Linked DNA regions of Salipiger sp. CCB-MM3. The protein of the gene in region 2 binds, or shares a complex with, the protein of the main gene of each other region. Links are inferred from orthologs where the notes say so. Each region holds a gene or a part of one and is shown on either strand. Other genes may lie near its edges.

Evidence for each region. The genes of interacting proteins can lie anywhere in the genome.
Region 1: the proteins of scpA (region 2) and meaB are in contact, whole or in part, in a crystal structure (PDB 8DPB), measured with the Methylorubrum extorquens proteins. The link is inferred for Salipiger sp. CCB-MM3 from one-to-one orthologs. Residues at the interface, in SOR27001.1 of Methylorubrum extorquens: Glu577, Glu578, Asn579, Asp580, Gly581, Arg582, Arg583, Arg585, His596, Ala604, Ser605, Ala608, Asp609, Gly611, Phe612, Asp613, Val614, Asp615, Ile616, Gly617, Pro618, Leu619, Glu625, Arg628, Gln629, Val631, Glu632, Asn633, Asp634, Glu661; in SOR26638.1 of Methylorubrum extorquens: Arg20, Ala21, Ala24, Arg25, Thr28, Ser32, Arg33, Arg34, His37, Thr98, Gly99, Gly100, Ser101, Ile102, Leu103, Lys106, Thr107, Ala110, Ala113, Ile114, Asp115, Arg116, Ala118, Phe119, Ile120, Arg121, Pro122, Pro124.

Annotation. Positions count from the first base shown.
Region 1 is NZ_CP014596.1:354,793-361,834, forward strand. What follows is about bases 2,092-4,897. They hold meaB (methylmalonyl Co-A mutase-associated GTPase MeaB), read right to left. Parts: upstream 4,093-4,897; coding sequence 3,091-4,092; downstream 2,092-3,090. Other genes in these bases: AYJ57_RS15525 (copper chaperone PCu(A)C), read right to left, coding at 2,092-2,480; rpmB (50S ribosomal protein L28), read right to left, coding at 2,683-2,973; argE (acetylornithine deacetylase), read right to left, coding at 4,215-4,897. Outside these bases: AYJ57_RS15505 (hypothetical protein), read right to left, coding at 1-8; AYJ57_RS15510 (acyloxyacyl hydrolase), read right to left, coding at 162-683; AYJ57_RS15515 (low molecular weight protein-tyrosine-phosphatase), read right to left, coding at 818-1,273; AYJ57_RS15520 (NAD-dependent deacylase), read left to right, coding at 1,350-2,039; more of AYJ57_RS15525, read right to left, coding at 2,043-2,091; more of argE, read right to left, coding at 4,898-5,321; AYJ57_RS15545 (amidohydrolase), read right to left, coding at 5,318-6,976. UniProt on the Escherichia coli protein: Binds and hydrolyzes GTP. Likely functions as a G-protein chaperone that assists AdoCbl cofactor delivery to the methylmalonyl-CoA mutase (MCM) ScpA and reactivation of the enzyme during catalysis.
Region 2 is NZ_CP014596.1:618,194-625,429, reverse strand. Bases 1,428-4,400 are described here. They hold scpA (methylmalonyl-CoA mutase), read right to left. Parts: upstream 3,996-4,400; coding sequence 1,860-3,995; downstream 1,428-1,859. Other genes in these bases: AYJ57_RS16715 (DUF4174 domain-containing protein), read left to right, coding at 4,174-4,400; AYJ57_RS25935 (hypothetical protein), read left to right, coding at 1,649-1,831; AYJ57_RS16725 (VOC family protein), read right to left, coding at 1,428-1,562. In the rest of the region: AYJ57_RS16735 (molecular chaperone DjiA), read right to left, coding at 1-369; AYJ57_RS16730 (GNAT family N-acetyltransferase), read right to left, coding at 472-951; more of AYJ57_RS16725, read right to left, coding at 948-1,427; more of AYJ57_RS16715, read left to right, coding at 4,401-4,635; AYJ57_RS16710 (acetyl-CoA carboxylase biotin carboxylase subunit), read right to left, coding at 4,690-6,690; AYJ57_RS16705 (hypothetical protein), read right to left, coding at 6,901-7,107. UniProt on the Escherichia coli protein: Catalyzes the interconversion of succinyl-CoA and methylmalonyl-CoA. Could be part of a pathway that converts succinate to propionate.

The DNA of each region.
Region 1 (7,042 bases), 260 kb from region 2 along the record:
GCGGACATTTGGGCTCTCCCCCTCTGAGGTCTGCGGCCCATGCTACAGCGCCCCCGCGGGCGCGCCAAAGCGATACGTTCAAATTGACGAATTTGTTAGGCCGCACAAAGAAAAAGGCGCCCCCAAGGGGCGCCTGTCTCAAGCTCGGCGGAAATGCGCGCTCAACGGGTCGGGATGCTGACCCGGAACTGGACCGTCTCGATGCCGGGGTTGTTGTCGTAGATGTCGGCGTTCGAGCGGTGATCATAGCTGAGGCCAAAGCGCCAGCCCATGCGGTTCTCGTAGCCCAGTTCGATCCCCGAGCGGAACTCGATCGGACCGCCAAGCTCGAAGCCGCCATTGTCGGCATAAAGCCCCGGCATGGCGTGCAGTTCGGCATAGAAGGGCGTGTTGCCAAGCGCGGTGTTCCACGTCGCACCATAGCCGATCCAGCTTTCGCCATCCTCGGCCAGCGACACGCCGATGGCCTGACCGAAGGGGCCAAACTTGCGACCGAAATCGTAGCGCAGATAGACCTCGGGCTTCGCCTCGGCGTGGCGCTCGACCACCGAGCCTGCCGAGAAGGCGAGCCGCGGCGAGGTTTCGCTGCTGCCGACGCAGCCGCTCGACGTGCCGCAATAGTTGACGCCCATGTCGCTGAGACCCGCGATCAGCATGAGCACTGCAAAGGTTCCGTTTGCCATTCTACTACCCTTCGATCTGCCCCGACGCCTGACGCGCCTTGATTTTACCTAGCGTCTCAATGGCGCATGCGGCACGGGCTGTCCACCCGCCGCAGCGCACGCCGCCCGAGGCGATCCTTCGGCGCAACAGCGCCTCAGCGCGAAAGCGCGTCCAGCAGGCCCTCTGCGGCGCGTTCGATGAGCTCGAGCGTGCCGTCAAAATCGCGTGTGTAGTAGGGATCGGGCACCTCGGTGGCACCACTGCCCGGCGCGTAATCGGTGAAGAGGCGCAGCTCGGCCCCACCCTGTGCCGGGCGCAGGCGCTCGAGATTTTCGAGGTTCGACGGGTCCATGGCGATGATCAGATCGAAGCGGTGGAAATCCTCGGCCGCCACCTGCCGCGCGCGCAGCCGCGACAGATCGTAGCCGCGGGTCCGCGCCGCGCGCTGCATCGGACCGTAGGGCGGCTCGCCCACATGCCAGTCTCCGGTGCCGGCGCTGTCAATCTCGAGCGCGACGCCGCGCTCTGCGGCCCTCACACGCAGCACCCCCTCCGCCGAGGGAGAGCGGCAGATATTGCCCAAGCAGACAAAGAGGATACGGTAAGCCATGCGGGTCTCCTTCCGGGGCCGGTGATAGCCTGTCCACGCGGCAGGCGCAAAGCAGGAGACGGACAAATTGGCAAAGCTGGGCAAGATCGTCATTCTCACCGGAGCAGGCATCTCTGCCGAAAGCGGGCTGGGCACCTTCCGCGACGAGGGCGGGCTTTGGGCACAGCACCGGATCGAGGATGTGGCCACGCCCGAGGGTTTTGCCCGCAACCCCACGCTGGTGCATGACTTCTACAACGCCCGCCGAGCGCAGGCCGCCGAGGCCACGCCCAACGCGGCCCATGCTGCCCTTGCGCGTCTGCAGCGCGAGCATGCGGGCGAGGTGATCCTTGTGACCCAGAACGTCGACGGGCTGCATGAGGCGGCGGGCGCCAAGGCGCTGCACATGCATGGGGCGCTTGAAGGCGCGCTCTGCGCCGTCTGCGGGTCTCGCTGGACGGCGCCGCTGGTCATGGCCCCTGCCGAACCCTGCCCCAGTTGCGGGCGCGCCGCGACGCGCCCCGACATCGTCTGGTTCGGAGAGATGCCCTATTACATGGACGAGATCGCCGAGCACCTCGGAAGCTGCGATCTCTTTGCCGCCATTGGCACCTCCGGGCAGGTTTATCCTGCCGCTGGCTTCGTGCAGGAGGCGACCTATGCCGGGGCCCATACGGTGGAGCTCAACCTCGCCGACAGCGACGGCTCGCGACTCTTTGCCGAGCATCGGGTCGGACCGGCGAGCCGGATCGTGCCGCTTTGGGTTGAGGACCTGCTGGCGGGCTGAAGCTCAGCGCTCCAGATCGACCGGCACGTCGATGCGAATCTCTTCGCCAGACTCGAATCCCAGCGTCAGGCCGATCTGCGCGCCTTGATCGAGCGGGTGGGTGAGGCCCATCAGCATGACGTGGTCGCCGCCGCGGGCCAGCGCGTGGCTGCCACCGGCGGGAATCACCAGCCCGCCCTCAATCGGGCGCATCCGCATCACGCCATCCTCGCCTGCGATATGAGTGTGAAGCTCAGTCTTGGCGGCGGCGTCCGACTCAACCGAAACGAGTCGCGCGTCCTCGGGGCCGTCGTTGCGCAACGTCATGAAGATCGCGCCGGTGGGCGCCGAGGGCATGGCCGCGCGGGCGTAGGCATCCTCGACAATGATCTCAGCCTTGGCGTGTCCGGCTACCACTGTGGACAGCGCGAGCGCCATCGCCGCAAAAAGGTTCACCTGCATGTTTAACATTCCTCCCCAAACACCGAAGCTTACAGCGGTTTCGTGAACCATCCCCAGAGGCGACGCAAGGGCATGACGTGGGGATAACTTTTGGGGAAGGTTCGACAGCCCCGCTGAGCACAGCAGACCAAGCACATAAAAACAAACGAAAACAGCCCCGAAGCAGGCTGCTTCGGGGCTGTGGAAATCTCTGTGGACCAGATTAGGCTTGCGCCGTCTGAGCCTTTGCGATTTCTTTTTTGACTTTCAGCGCGTTGGCGCTCAGTTCGGTGTCCTTCGCCTTGGCGAGGAACTTGTCGAGGCCACCGCGGTGGTCGACCGAACGCAGAGCGGAAGCCGAGATGCGCAGCTTAACGCCGCGGCCAAGGGTTTCCGACTGCAGAGTAACGTCGTTCAGGTTGGGCAGAAAGCGACGCTTGGTTTTGTTGTTGGCGTGGCTCACGTTGTGGCCCGTCATGGGGCCTTTGCCGGTCAGTTCGCATACGCGCGACATTTGGTCCATTCCTTCATGTCTCGGGGCGAAAGCGGGCCTTCCGCCAATATCAAAGGGCGCCGCTTTCACAGCGCCCGGAATCTGGTCGCGCTTCTCTAGCTCCAAGGCCGGTTGGCGTCAAGTGCCCTTCCCGGCAAAGGCCGGTAGATAAGTCCGGAGGATTTCATCTGCCGCGCGCGCGGGCACTATCTCGCCGGATTCGACGCGGCTTGCAAGCGCCTCCATTGCGCCGCGTACCGGCTCCTGACGCAGCCGCGAGAGCAGCCCCTCGCGCACCTCTGCCTCGAACCAGTGGCGGGCCTGCTCGGCGCGGCGGGCGGCGAATTGACCGGCCTCGCGGCGCCAGTCGGTCAGCGCCTGCATCTCCTGCCACGCGGCCTCCAGCCCCGCCTCCTCGAGCGCCGAGACGGTGAGCGCCTTGGGAAAGCCGTCTGGGTCCTGCGGGCGCTTGCGCAGCAGCCGCAGCGCACCTGCATAGTCGGCGCAGGTGCGCGTCGCGGTGGCCTTGAGGTCGCCGTCGGCCTTGTTGATGAGGATGATGTCGGCGCTCTCCATGATGCCGCGCTTGACCCCCTGCAGCTCGTCGCCGCCCGCCGGGGCCAGCAGCAGCAGGAAGAGATCGGACATCTCGGCCACCATGGTCTCGGATTGCCCCACCCCCACGGTCTCGATCAGGATCACGTCGAAGCCAGCGGCCTCGCAGAGACCGATTGCCTCGCGCGTGCGGCGCGCCACACCGCCCAGTTGGGATTGCGCCGGAGAGGGCCGGATAAAGGCGTTGCGGTCGCGCGAGAGCCGCTCCATGCGGGTCTTGTCGCCGAGGATCGAGCCCCCCGAGCGCGCCGAGGAGGGATCGACCGCCAGCACGGCAACCTTGAGCCCCTGCCCCGTCAGCATCATGCCGAAGGCTTCGATGAAGGTGGATTTGCCGACGCCGGGCGTGCCCGAGAGGCCGATGCGCAGCCCTTCGCGGCCCCGGCCCTGCCCGCGCAGCCGCTCCATCAGCGCCGTTGCCTGCGCCCGGTGATCGGCCCGCCCGCTTTCCACCAGCGTGATTGCGCGTGCCAGAGCGCGCCGCTCCCCGGCCTCGATCCGTGCTGCCAGATCCTCGATATCCATGCCACCTCGCTCCGTTTGCCCCGATTTGGGCCACGGGCGCAGGCAATGTCCACCCGCGCGGTAGCACCGCGCGGAAAAATCGCAGCGAGATGAAAGAGCCTAGGCGGGCCCCGGAAAGAGTGTCAGCCGCGCAGCAACCGGTCCAGCACGTCGCAGCAGAGGTCCAGCTGGGCGCGGGCGATGGATTCGTCGGGCTGGTGCCCGTCCGCCATGGTGCCCGGCCCGCAGACCACTGTGGGAATCCCCAGCGCGGCAAAGAAACCCGCCTCGGTGCCATAGGAGACCTTGAGCGGCGCGGCATCGGGCAGCAGTGCCGCCAGAGGCGCGATCTCTGGCCGGGACGGGTCGGTGTCGAGCCCGGGATAGGCGCCGGTGCGGGTGATCTCGATCCCTTCGGGCAGGTCGCTTTCGATCCCCGCGAGGATGTCCTCGGCCCGCTCCTGCGCCAGATGGCGGATCTCGAACTCCACCTCGGCATGCTCGGGTACGATGTTGAGCGCCACGCCGCCCTGCATCCGTCCGGCGTGCACGGTGGAACTGGCGATATCATAGGCCGCGTCCTGCGCGCCCTGCTCGGCCAGCCTCTCCTGCGCGGCGCGCAGGGCCGCGATCAGCTCGGCGGCGAGATGCAGCGCATTGGTGAAGCGCGGCGCCATGGCCGAATGCTTCGCCTCGCCGTGGCAGGTGGCGCGGTAGCTCGCCTTGCCCTTGTGCCCGATGCCAAGACGCATCAGCGTTGGCTCTCCGACGATGCAGAGGTCGGGGCGGCCAAGCTCGGGGATCACCCGGTCGATCATCTGCGGGATGCCGCGGCAGCCCACTTCCTCATCCCAGCTGAGCGCGATCATCACCGGGCACTTGGGCGGCGCGTCGCGCAGCGTTTCGGCCAGAGCGAGCACGCAGGCGATGAACCCCTTCATATCGGTCGTCCCGCGCCCCAGCAGACGATCCCCGCGCCGGGTCAGGGAAAACGGATCGACGCTCCACCTCTGCCCATCCGTTGGCACCACATCGGTGTGGGCCGACAGCAGAACGCCCCCCTCGCCCTCGCCGAAGCGCGCCAGCAGCCCGGCTTTGGGTGCCCCCTCTGCCGCAATGCGGGTCACGGTGAAACCCGCCCGGTTCAGAAACCCCTCGACCCAGTCGATCAGCGCAAGGTTCGAACTCGCCGACACCGTGGGAAAGCCGACCAGCGTGGCGAGCAGTTCTTCGACGCGGGCCAGCCTCATGCGTCTGCCTCAAAGACCACGGCGCCATCGCAGATGGTGAGCGCGGCCCGGCAGGCGCCAGCACCCGCGACCAGCGCCCGCGGATCGCCATCGAGCAGCACCACATCCGCCGCCATGCCCGGCTGCAGCGCCCCGCGTGTGCTCTCGGCAAAGAGCGCATGGGCCCCGCCGAACGTATAAGCCTCGATCACCGCCTCGAAAGGAATGCGCTGGTCCGGCACATCCTCGGCCCACGGCTCTCGCGAGAGCGCCGAATGGATCGCATTGAACGGCGAGAGCGGCGCGGTCGGCCAGTCGGTGCCAAAGGCGAGCGTGGCACCCGCGTCCTGCAGGGTCTTCCATGGAAATGTGTCCTGCCAACGGTCACGGCCCATGATCGACACGGTCGGCTCGAGCGGCAGGCCGCTGGAGCCCGGCGGATGCACCGGCTGCATCGAGGCCACCACGTCGAGCGCAGCGAAGCGGGCCAGATCGTCTGGGTGCAGCATGTCGATATGCTCGACCCGGTGGCGGGCATCGCGGGCACCGTTCTTTGCGCGCGCCGCCTCATAGCCGTCGAGCGCCGTGCGCACGGCGGCATCGCCGACGCAATGCACCTGAATTTGCAGCCCCCTCGCATCGGCGTCTTCGCAAAGCGCGGTAAAGCGCTCGTGCGTGAACAGCGGCGCGCTGCGAAAGCCCTGACGGTCCGGGTAATCATCGGTGCGATAGGCGGTCCATGTGTCGAAGACGCCATCAAGGAACATCTTGATGCGGCCAAAGGAGAGCTTCTCCGAGCCTTTGCGCGTGGCGGCCTCGATCAACTCATTGATGCGGGTGTCGTCATGCGAGGGCGACAGCCGCATCGCCAGAGAGACGCGGATCGGCAGCGCGCCATCCCGCTCCATCTCCGAGAGCAACTCGGCCTGATAGAGGTTGCCGTCCATATTGACGGCGGTGGTGATCCCATAGGCCGCGCAGGCCTTCATCGCGGCGGCAATGGCAGCCTTGTCGGCGGCACGGTCGGCCTCGCTCACCGGGCCGGGCTCATCCCCCGCCATCGCCGCATTGTCGCGCCCGCCATGGGCCGAGAGCCTGCCGACGAGGCGCATGGCGTTGCCCTCGCGCAGCTCGCCGTTCGGTTTGCCATCCGGCCCGAGCACGATCTCGGCGTTCTTCACCTCCGGGATTTCATCCATCAGCCCCGCCGCGGCAAGCGCGGCGGTGTTGGCCCATGCGGTGTGCAGATCGACCGCGTAGACCATCAGCGGTTGATCGGGCAGCAGCGCATCAAGAGCATGTCGGTCGGGCCGCGTGCCGGGGCCGAGAATTTCATAATTCGCCGAAATGGCGCAGAGCAAAGGACTGCCTTCGCGGCCTTGGCGATAGGCGGTCAGCGCCGCCGCGAACGCTGCGCGGGTGTCGATCCCGAAGAGGTTCAACTGACCCAGCGTCACGCCGCCCTGAAAGAGGTGCAGATGACTGTCGCATAGGCCGGGCGAGACCCAAAGCCCCCCCGCCTCGATCCGCCGAGCGGGCATCTCTCCGTCTGGCATGGCGCCGGGCGTACCGATCCAGTCGATCCGCCCGTCCTTGAGCCGCAGGGACACGGGCGCGCGGCTGAAGATGTCGCGCGCATTGTGGATTTCGAGCGTCTGCGGGCTGGTGCGGGTCATGGCATCGGGGCTTTCGATCAATGGAAGGCGCCCGGCCAGAGCGTCTCCGGCCGGGCGTGGCAATTG
Region 2 (7,236 bases):
ATCGGCCAGCGCGATGTAGAACAGCCCTTCCATCAGATCCGACAGTTGCTCCGCGTTGCTGTCGAACATGCGGCGGATGCGGCGGGCATATTCCTCAAAGCCCGCGACGTCCTGCCGCGCGAGGTTGAACACACGTGCCGCCGCCGCCTCATCCTCGGGGGCGATGGTAAAGATCTCGCGGAAGGCGGCGACCTCATTGCGCGTGACCTGCCCGTCGGCCTTGGCCATCTTTGCCGACAGCGCGATGACCGCGATGGTGAAGGCGACGCTGCGTTCGGGCGGCTGGCGAAGTTTCTCGAAGACAGCGGTAAGCCCCTCGCCCTTGGCAAGGGCGGCGAGTGCTTCAGAGATGCGCGACCAAATCGACATTTCCGCAGTTTACGCGGCAACGCGGCAACTGTCAGTGCGACAATGAGAAGTCGGCTAAATTTTCTGTCAGAACCGGGTGAGGCCGGGCCTCACCGAAAGCGGTCACAGGAATTTCTGCATCAGCACCAGATCCATCCAGCGTCCGAACTTGAACCCCACTTCCGGCAGCCGGGCGACCTCGCGAAAGCCCAGCGCCGCATGGAAGGCGACGCCCGCGTCATTCTCGCCCGAGACCCCGGCAAACAGCGAATGTACCCCCTGCCCGCGCGCCTCTTCGATCAGGGCGGTCATCAGCGCCCGTCCCACGCCGCGCCCGCGCGCCGCCGGGCCGAGGATCACCGTGTGCTCCTTGGTTTGGGCATAGCCCGGCCCGCCGCGAAACGGAAAGAAGGTGGCAAAGCCCAGCAGCAGCCCGTCTTCCTCGGCCACGAGGAAAGCCGGACCGCGCGCCGCGATGTCGGCCTGCAGGCCCTCGGGCGTTTTGCGCAGGTTGGTAAAGGTAGCGGCGCTGTCGTCGATGATCGGGTTCCAGATCGCCGTGATGGCGGCGGCGTCCTCACTGTTGGCGGCGCGGATGATCATTGCAGCACCCGCGAGCCCGAGACGGTGACGAAACTGCCGCGCAGGGCGGGCTTGGCCTCGACCTCGAACTCGGCCAGCGGCACGTTCAGATGCGGTGCGAGCAGCGCCTGCAACGCGTCCGCCTGCGGATGCGCCACGGTCAGCCGGTCGAGTCGGATGCCCGCCCCCGCAAGCGACACGCCCGGGGGCACCGGGCTGACCCATTCGATCAGCGCCGGGAACATGCCGTCAAAGGGCAGCAGCCCGTCGCGCGGCACCGAGATCTTCCAGCTGAGCGCGCCGCGGGTGACTGCCACAGCCTCCCCTGCCATGGGAAGCACCTTCAGCGCCGCATCCAGATCCGGCACCCGGCACACCCATTTGTCGAGCCGCGCGGGCCCTGTGAACCCATCGAGCCCGAACCAGCGCGGACGCCCGGGATCGGGCGCCGAAGGATCGACGGCGATGGCCTCGAGATATAGGTCGTTTTCCAGCCCGAGCAGGAAGTTATGCGTGCCGAAATCGGGATGCGCCCCGCCCGGCGAAAGCGGCAGTCCCAAGGCGCTTTCGGCATGGCTCACAGCCTCTGCCAGCGTCTCCCCAAGCACCGCCACATGATCAAGCTCGAGCATCGTCCCTCCGCTCCTGTTGCACCCGCACCACGTTAGCCGTGGCGAAGGGGGGTGCAATCGGGAAATGGACACGCGGGCACAAGAAAATGTCGCGCAGCGCTGGCCCGATGCGGCGGCAGCACATAGTCTGCCCGGCAAAGGCGGCGGGCAACGGAACCGGCCGCCACGAGGCAAGGAGCACGCCCATGAAAATCCGCACCCTGACCGTGATGCTGATCGCCACCCTCGGCCTTGCCGCCTGCGGCGTGCCCTTCGTGCCGCTGATCTAAGCCAGCGGCACGAACTGGGGCGTGCGGCTTACTCGGCGGCGCGCGGCGTGCCGATGAGACCGAGGATCTCTTTGGCGGCAGCCGGGATATTGGTGCCCGGCCCAAAGATCGCCTTGACCCCGGCCTTGTAGAGGAACTCGTAATCCTGATGCGGGATCACCCCGCCGCAGATCACGATGATATCCCCTGCGCCCTGCGCCTTCAGCTCCTCGACCAGTTGCGGCGCGAGCGTCTTGTGCCCGGCGGCCTGCGACGAGATGCCGACGATATGCACGTCGTTGTCGATGGCGTCCTGCGCCGCTTCGGCGGGCGTCTGGAACAGCGGGCCGACGTCGACGTCAAAGCCGATGTCGGCAAAGGCGGTGGCGATGACCTTGGCGCCGCGGTCGTGACCGTCCTGGCCCATCTTGACCACCAGCATCCGCGGGCGGCGGCCTTCGGCCTCGGCGAAGCTCTCGACGTCCTTCTGGATCTGGGCAAAGCCCTCGTCGCCTTCATAGGCGGCGCCATAGACACCGGCGAGGGTTTTCACCTCGGCGCGATGGCGCCCGAATTCCTTTTCCATGGCCATGGAAATCTCTCCGACAGAGGCCCGAGCACGGGCGGCTTCGACCGCGGCTTCCAGCAGGTTGCCGCCCTCTTGCGCACGGCGGGTGAGCTCGGCCAACGCCGCGTCACAGGCCGCTTGATCCCGGCTCGACCGCACCTTTTCCAGCCGCGCGATCTGGCTCTCGCGGACTTTGGCGTTGTCGATATCGAGGATGTCGATCGGGTCTTCCTTGTCCTTGCGGTATTTATTGACGCCGACGATCACCTCTTCGCCGCGGTCGATCTGCGCCTGACGGCGCGCCGCAGTCTCTTCGATCCGCAACTTGGGCATGCCCGAGGCAACGGCCTTGGTCATGCCGCCCATCTCCTCGACCTCTTCGATCAGCGCCCATGCCTTCTCGATCAGCTCGTTGGTGAGGCTTTCCACGTAGTAAGACCCCGCCAGCGGGTCGACCACATTGGTCACCCCGGTCTCTTCCTGCAGGATGAGCTGGGTGTTGCGCGCGATCCGGGCCGAGAACTCGGTGGGCAGCGCAATTGCCTCGTCAAGCGCGTTTGTGTGCAGCGACTGGGTGCCACCGAGCACCGCGCTCATCGCCTCATAGGCGGTGCGGATGACGTTGTTGTAGGGGTCCTGCTCCTGCAGGCTCACACCCGAGGTCTGGCAGTGGGTGCGCAGCATCTTCGAGCGGTCGGACTTGGCGCCGAACTCGGTCATGATGCGGTGCCAGAGCGTGCGCGCCGCGCGCAGCTTGGCCGCCTCCATGAAGAAGTTCATGCCGATGGCGAAGAAGAACGACAGCCGCCCGGCGAATTTGTCGACATCCATGCCCGCCTCGATCGCCGCGCGCACGTATTCGCGCCCGTCGGCCAGCGTGTAGGCCAGCTCCTGCACGAGGTTCGCCCCGGCCTCCTGCATGTGGTAGCCGGAGATCGAGATCGAGTTGAATTTCGGCATCTCGTTGGAGGTGTATTCGATAATGTCCGAGATGATCCGCATCGAAGGCTCGGGCGGGTAGATGTAGGTGTTGCGGACCATGAACTCCTTGAGAATGTCGTTCTGGATGGTCCCCGACAGCACCGCGCGATCATGCCCCTGCTCTTCGCCCACGACGATGAAACTGGCGAGGATCGGGATCACCGCGCCGTTCATGGTCATCGATACGGAGATCTTGTCGAGCGGGATACCGTCGAAAAGGATCTTCATGTCCTCGACGCTGTCGATCGCCACGCCCGCCTTGCCGACATCGCCGACGACGCGCTCGTGGTCGCTGTCATAGCCGCGGTGGGTGGCCAGATCGAAGGCCACTGAAACGCCCTGCTGCCCCGCCGCCAGCGCCTTGCGGTAAAAGGCGTTGGAGTCTTCGGCGGTGGAGAACCCGGCGTACTGCCGGATGGTCCACGGACGGCCCGCGTACATCGTCGCCTTCACCCCGCGGGTGAAGGGCCCAAAGCCCGGCAGCGTGCCCATATGCGGCAGATCCGCCGTGTCCTCGGCGGTATAGAGCGGCTGCACGTCGATCCCCTCGAGCGTGTGCCACGTCAGGTCATCGAGCGGGCGCCCCCGCAGTTCCTTCTCCGCGAGCTGGCGCCAGTCGTCCTTCTTGGCCGTCATCCTCTCGTCCTCTCTCCTAGCAGCCTGCAGGCGGGCGGTCCCGACCTGCGCGGCATCCTCCGTTCGTGATCATCCGGCAGCGCCGAGACGCCATTTGGCGCAGGCCGTGCCTAAATTTTTTGTCAGCCCGCGCGGCAAGCCCTGTGCAGCCGCCGGAGCTTTGCCTATATTTTGAAGTATGAACCGACGTATCGCCCTCGCCCTGCTTGGATTTCTAACCCTCGCCGCGGGATTCGGGGCGGCACAGGGCGCCGAGACGCCCAGCATCGACGAGCCGATCCGCCCCGCAGGCGAGTCGACGCTCGACGAGTTTCTCTGGCTCAAGCGCCCGCTTCTGGTCTTTGCCGACAACCCGAGCGATCCGCGATACGTGCAGCAGATCCAGCTGATCACCGAGCGGCTCGATGCGCTGACCGATCGCGACGTCGTGGTGATCACCGATACCGACCCCGCCACGCGCAGCCCGATCCGCCGGGCGATGCGCCCGCGCGGCTTCATGATCATGCTGCTGGCCAAGGACGGTTCGGTCATCCTGCGCAAACCCAGCCCGTGGGATGTGCGCGAGATCACCCGCTCCATCGACAAGCAGCCGCTGCGCCAGCAAGAGGTGCGCGACCGCCGCGACGCGCTGCGGCAGTAGCGGGAGCCGAGGCCCCCGCCTTGGAGCCTTATGCGCGGCGCGCGGACCATGGGCTCATTCGAACTCCATGATCACGTCGTCCACCGCCAGACTGTCGCCCGGCCCGGCGTTGACCTTCTTGACGGTGCCCTTGCGCTCGGCCCGCAGGATGTTCTCCATCTTCATCGCCTCGACGGTGCAGAGCGCCTGACCTTCCTGAACCTCGTCACCTTCGGCCACGTTCACCTTCACGATGAGACCCGGCATCGGGCAGAGCAGCATCTTCGAGGTGTCGGGCGGCAGTTTCTCGGGCATCAGCCGCGCAAGTTCGGCCTGCCGCGGGGTGCGCACATTGACCTTCAGATCGGCGCCGCGGCTGCGGATGTGGAACCCGCCGGGGATCTTGCCGACCTTCAGCACCAGCGGCTTGCCGTCCACCTGCATATGCGCCAGCGCCTGCCCCGGGGTCCATGTGCCGGTGACCCGCAGCGTCGCGCCGTCGGCAAACTCGACCGAGGTGCCGTCCTTGTCGGCGCTCAGCACCAGATCGAAGCTTTCGCCCTGCAGCGTGACGTTCCAGTGATCGCCCACCTTGCGCTCGTGGTTGTCGAGTGTGCCGGAGATACGGGTGCGCCGGATCTCGGCCACCCGGTTCATCGCGGCGCAGGCGGCGGCCACGTCGCGCAGCGCGGGTTCGGCCAGCGTCACCCCTTCGAAACCGTCGGGATATTCCTCGGCGATGAAAGCGGTGGTGATATTGCCCGAGATAAAACGCTCGTGGTCCATGACGGCGGCAAGGAACGGCAGGTTGTGCCCGATGCCCTCGACCTCGAAACTGTCGAGCGCGTTGCGCATGACCTCGATGGCCTGCTCGCGGGTCGGCGCCCATGTGCAGAGCTTGGCGATCATCGGGTCGTAATACATCGAGATCTCGCCGCCCTCGTAGACGCCGGTGTCGTTGCGCACGATGCCGCCATGCAACTCGCCCTCGGCGGGCGGACGGTAGCGGGTGAGGCGCCCAATGGAGGGCAGGAATCCGCGATAGGGATCCTCGGCATAAAGGCGGTTCTCGATCGCCCAGCCGTCGATCTTCACATCGTCCTGGGTGATCGACAGCGGCTCGCCATTGGCGACGCGGATCATCTGCTCGACCAGATCGACGCCGGTGATCAGCTCGGTCACCGGGTGTTCCACCTGCAGGCGGGTGTTCATCTCGAGGAAGTAGAAGTTCTTTTCGCCATCGACGATGAATTCCACCGTACCGGCGCTGGTGTAGCCCACCGCCTTGGCCAGAGCGACCGCCTGCTCGCCCATCGCCTTGCGGGTCTCGGGATCGAGGAAGGGGCTCGGGGCCTCTTCGACGACCTTCTGGTTGCGGCGCTGGATCGAGCATTCACGCTCGTTGAGGTAGATGCCGCCCCCATGCGCGTCGCAGAGCACCTGAATCTCGATGTGGCGCGGCTGGGTGACGAATTTCTCGATAAAGATCCGGTCGTCGCCGAAGGAATTGGCCGCCTCGTTCTTGGACGACTGGAAGCCCTCGCGCGCCTCCTCGTCGGTCCATGCGATGCGCATGCCCTTGCCGCCGCCGCCAGCCGAGGCCTTGATCATCACCGGGTAGCCGATCTCGCCCGAAATCTTCACCGCCTCCTCGGCATCTTCGATCAGCCCCATATAGCCGGGCACAGTCGAGACACCGGCCTCTTGGGCGATCTTCTTCGAGGTGATCTTGTCGCCCATCGCTTCGATCGCGCCCTTGGGCGGGCCGATGAAGGCAACGCCAGCGGCTTCGAGCGCCTCGGCGAACTTGGGGTTTTCCGACAGGAAGCCATAGCCCGGATGCACCGCCTGCGCGCCGGTCTGCTGGATCGCGCCCATGATCTTGTCGATCACGATGTAGGACTGGTTGGCCTGCGGCGGGCCGATGTGCACCGCCTCATCCGCCATTTCCACGTGCAGCGCGTGTTTGTCGGCGTCCGAATAGACCGCCACGGTCTGGATGCCCATCTTGCGCGCGGTCTTGATGACCCGGCAGGCGATCTCACCGCGGTTGGCGATCAGGATCTTGTCGAACATGTCTCTCCCTTTCGTAGCGTTTTTTGGCGCGTTTTTTGGCCGCAGGTCCGGGGCGCGGCTGACAGAGTATCGGGGGTGTTGGCGGGGATGTTGGCTGGCGTCGAAACGGGCGACGGCGCAGCAAAAAGGCCACCGGAGCGAGACGCTCCGGCGGCCTTGGAAATCGTTACTGTCAGCGCGCGGCGAAGCTCGCCGCGCCGCTGCGCGTGATTAGTTGCAGTACTGCGGGGTGACGTCGTCGCAGACCACGCCTGCGGTCGCGCCGACAGCAGCACCGATGGTGCCGTCACCACCCGTGGCGCGGTCGACGAGGTAGCCTGCGCCAGCGCCGATGCCTGCGCGCGGAAGGTCCGAGTTCTCACAGGCTGCGACACCAAAAACCCCGAGGACTGCGACGATGCGAATAACGTTTTGCATGTGGGAAACTCCCTGTGTTCCGTAAGTTGAAGTCGCTCCTCAACGCCACGGAATTGGTAAAGGTTCCATACATCTTTCGCTTTTGTCCCGGCGTGGGCGCCTGCCCGCCGATCCGGGTGCGCGGCGCTG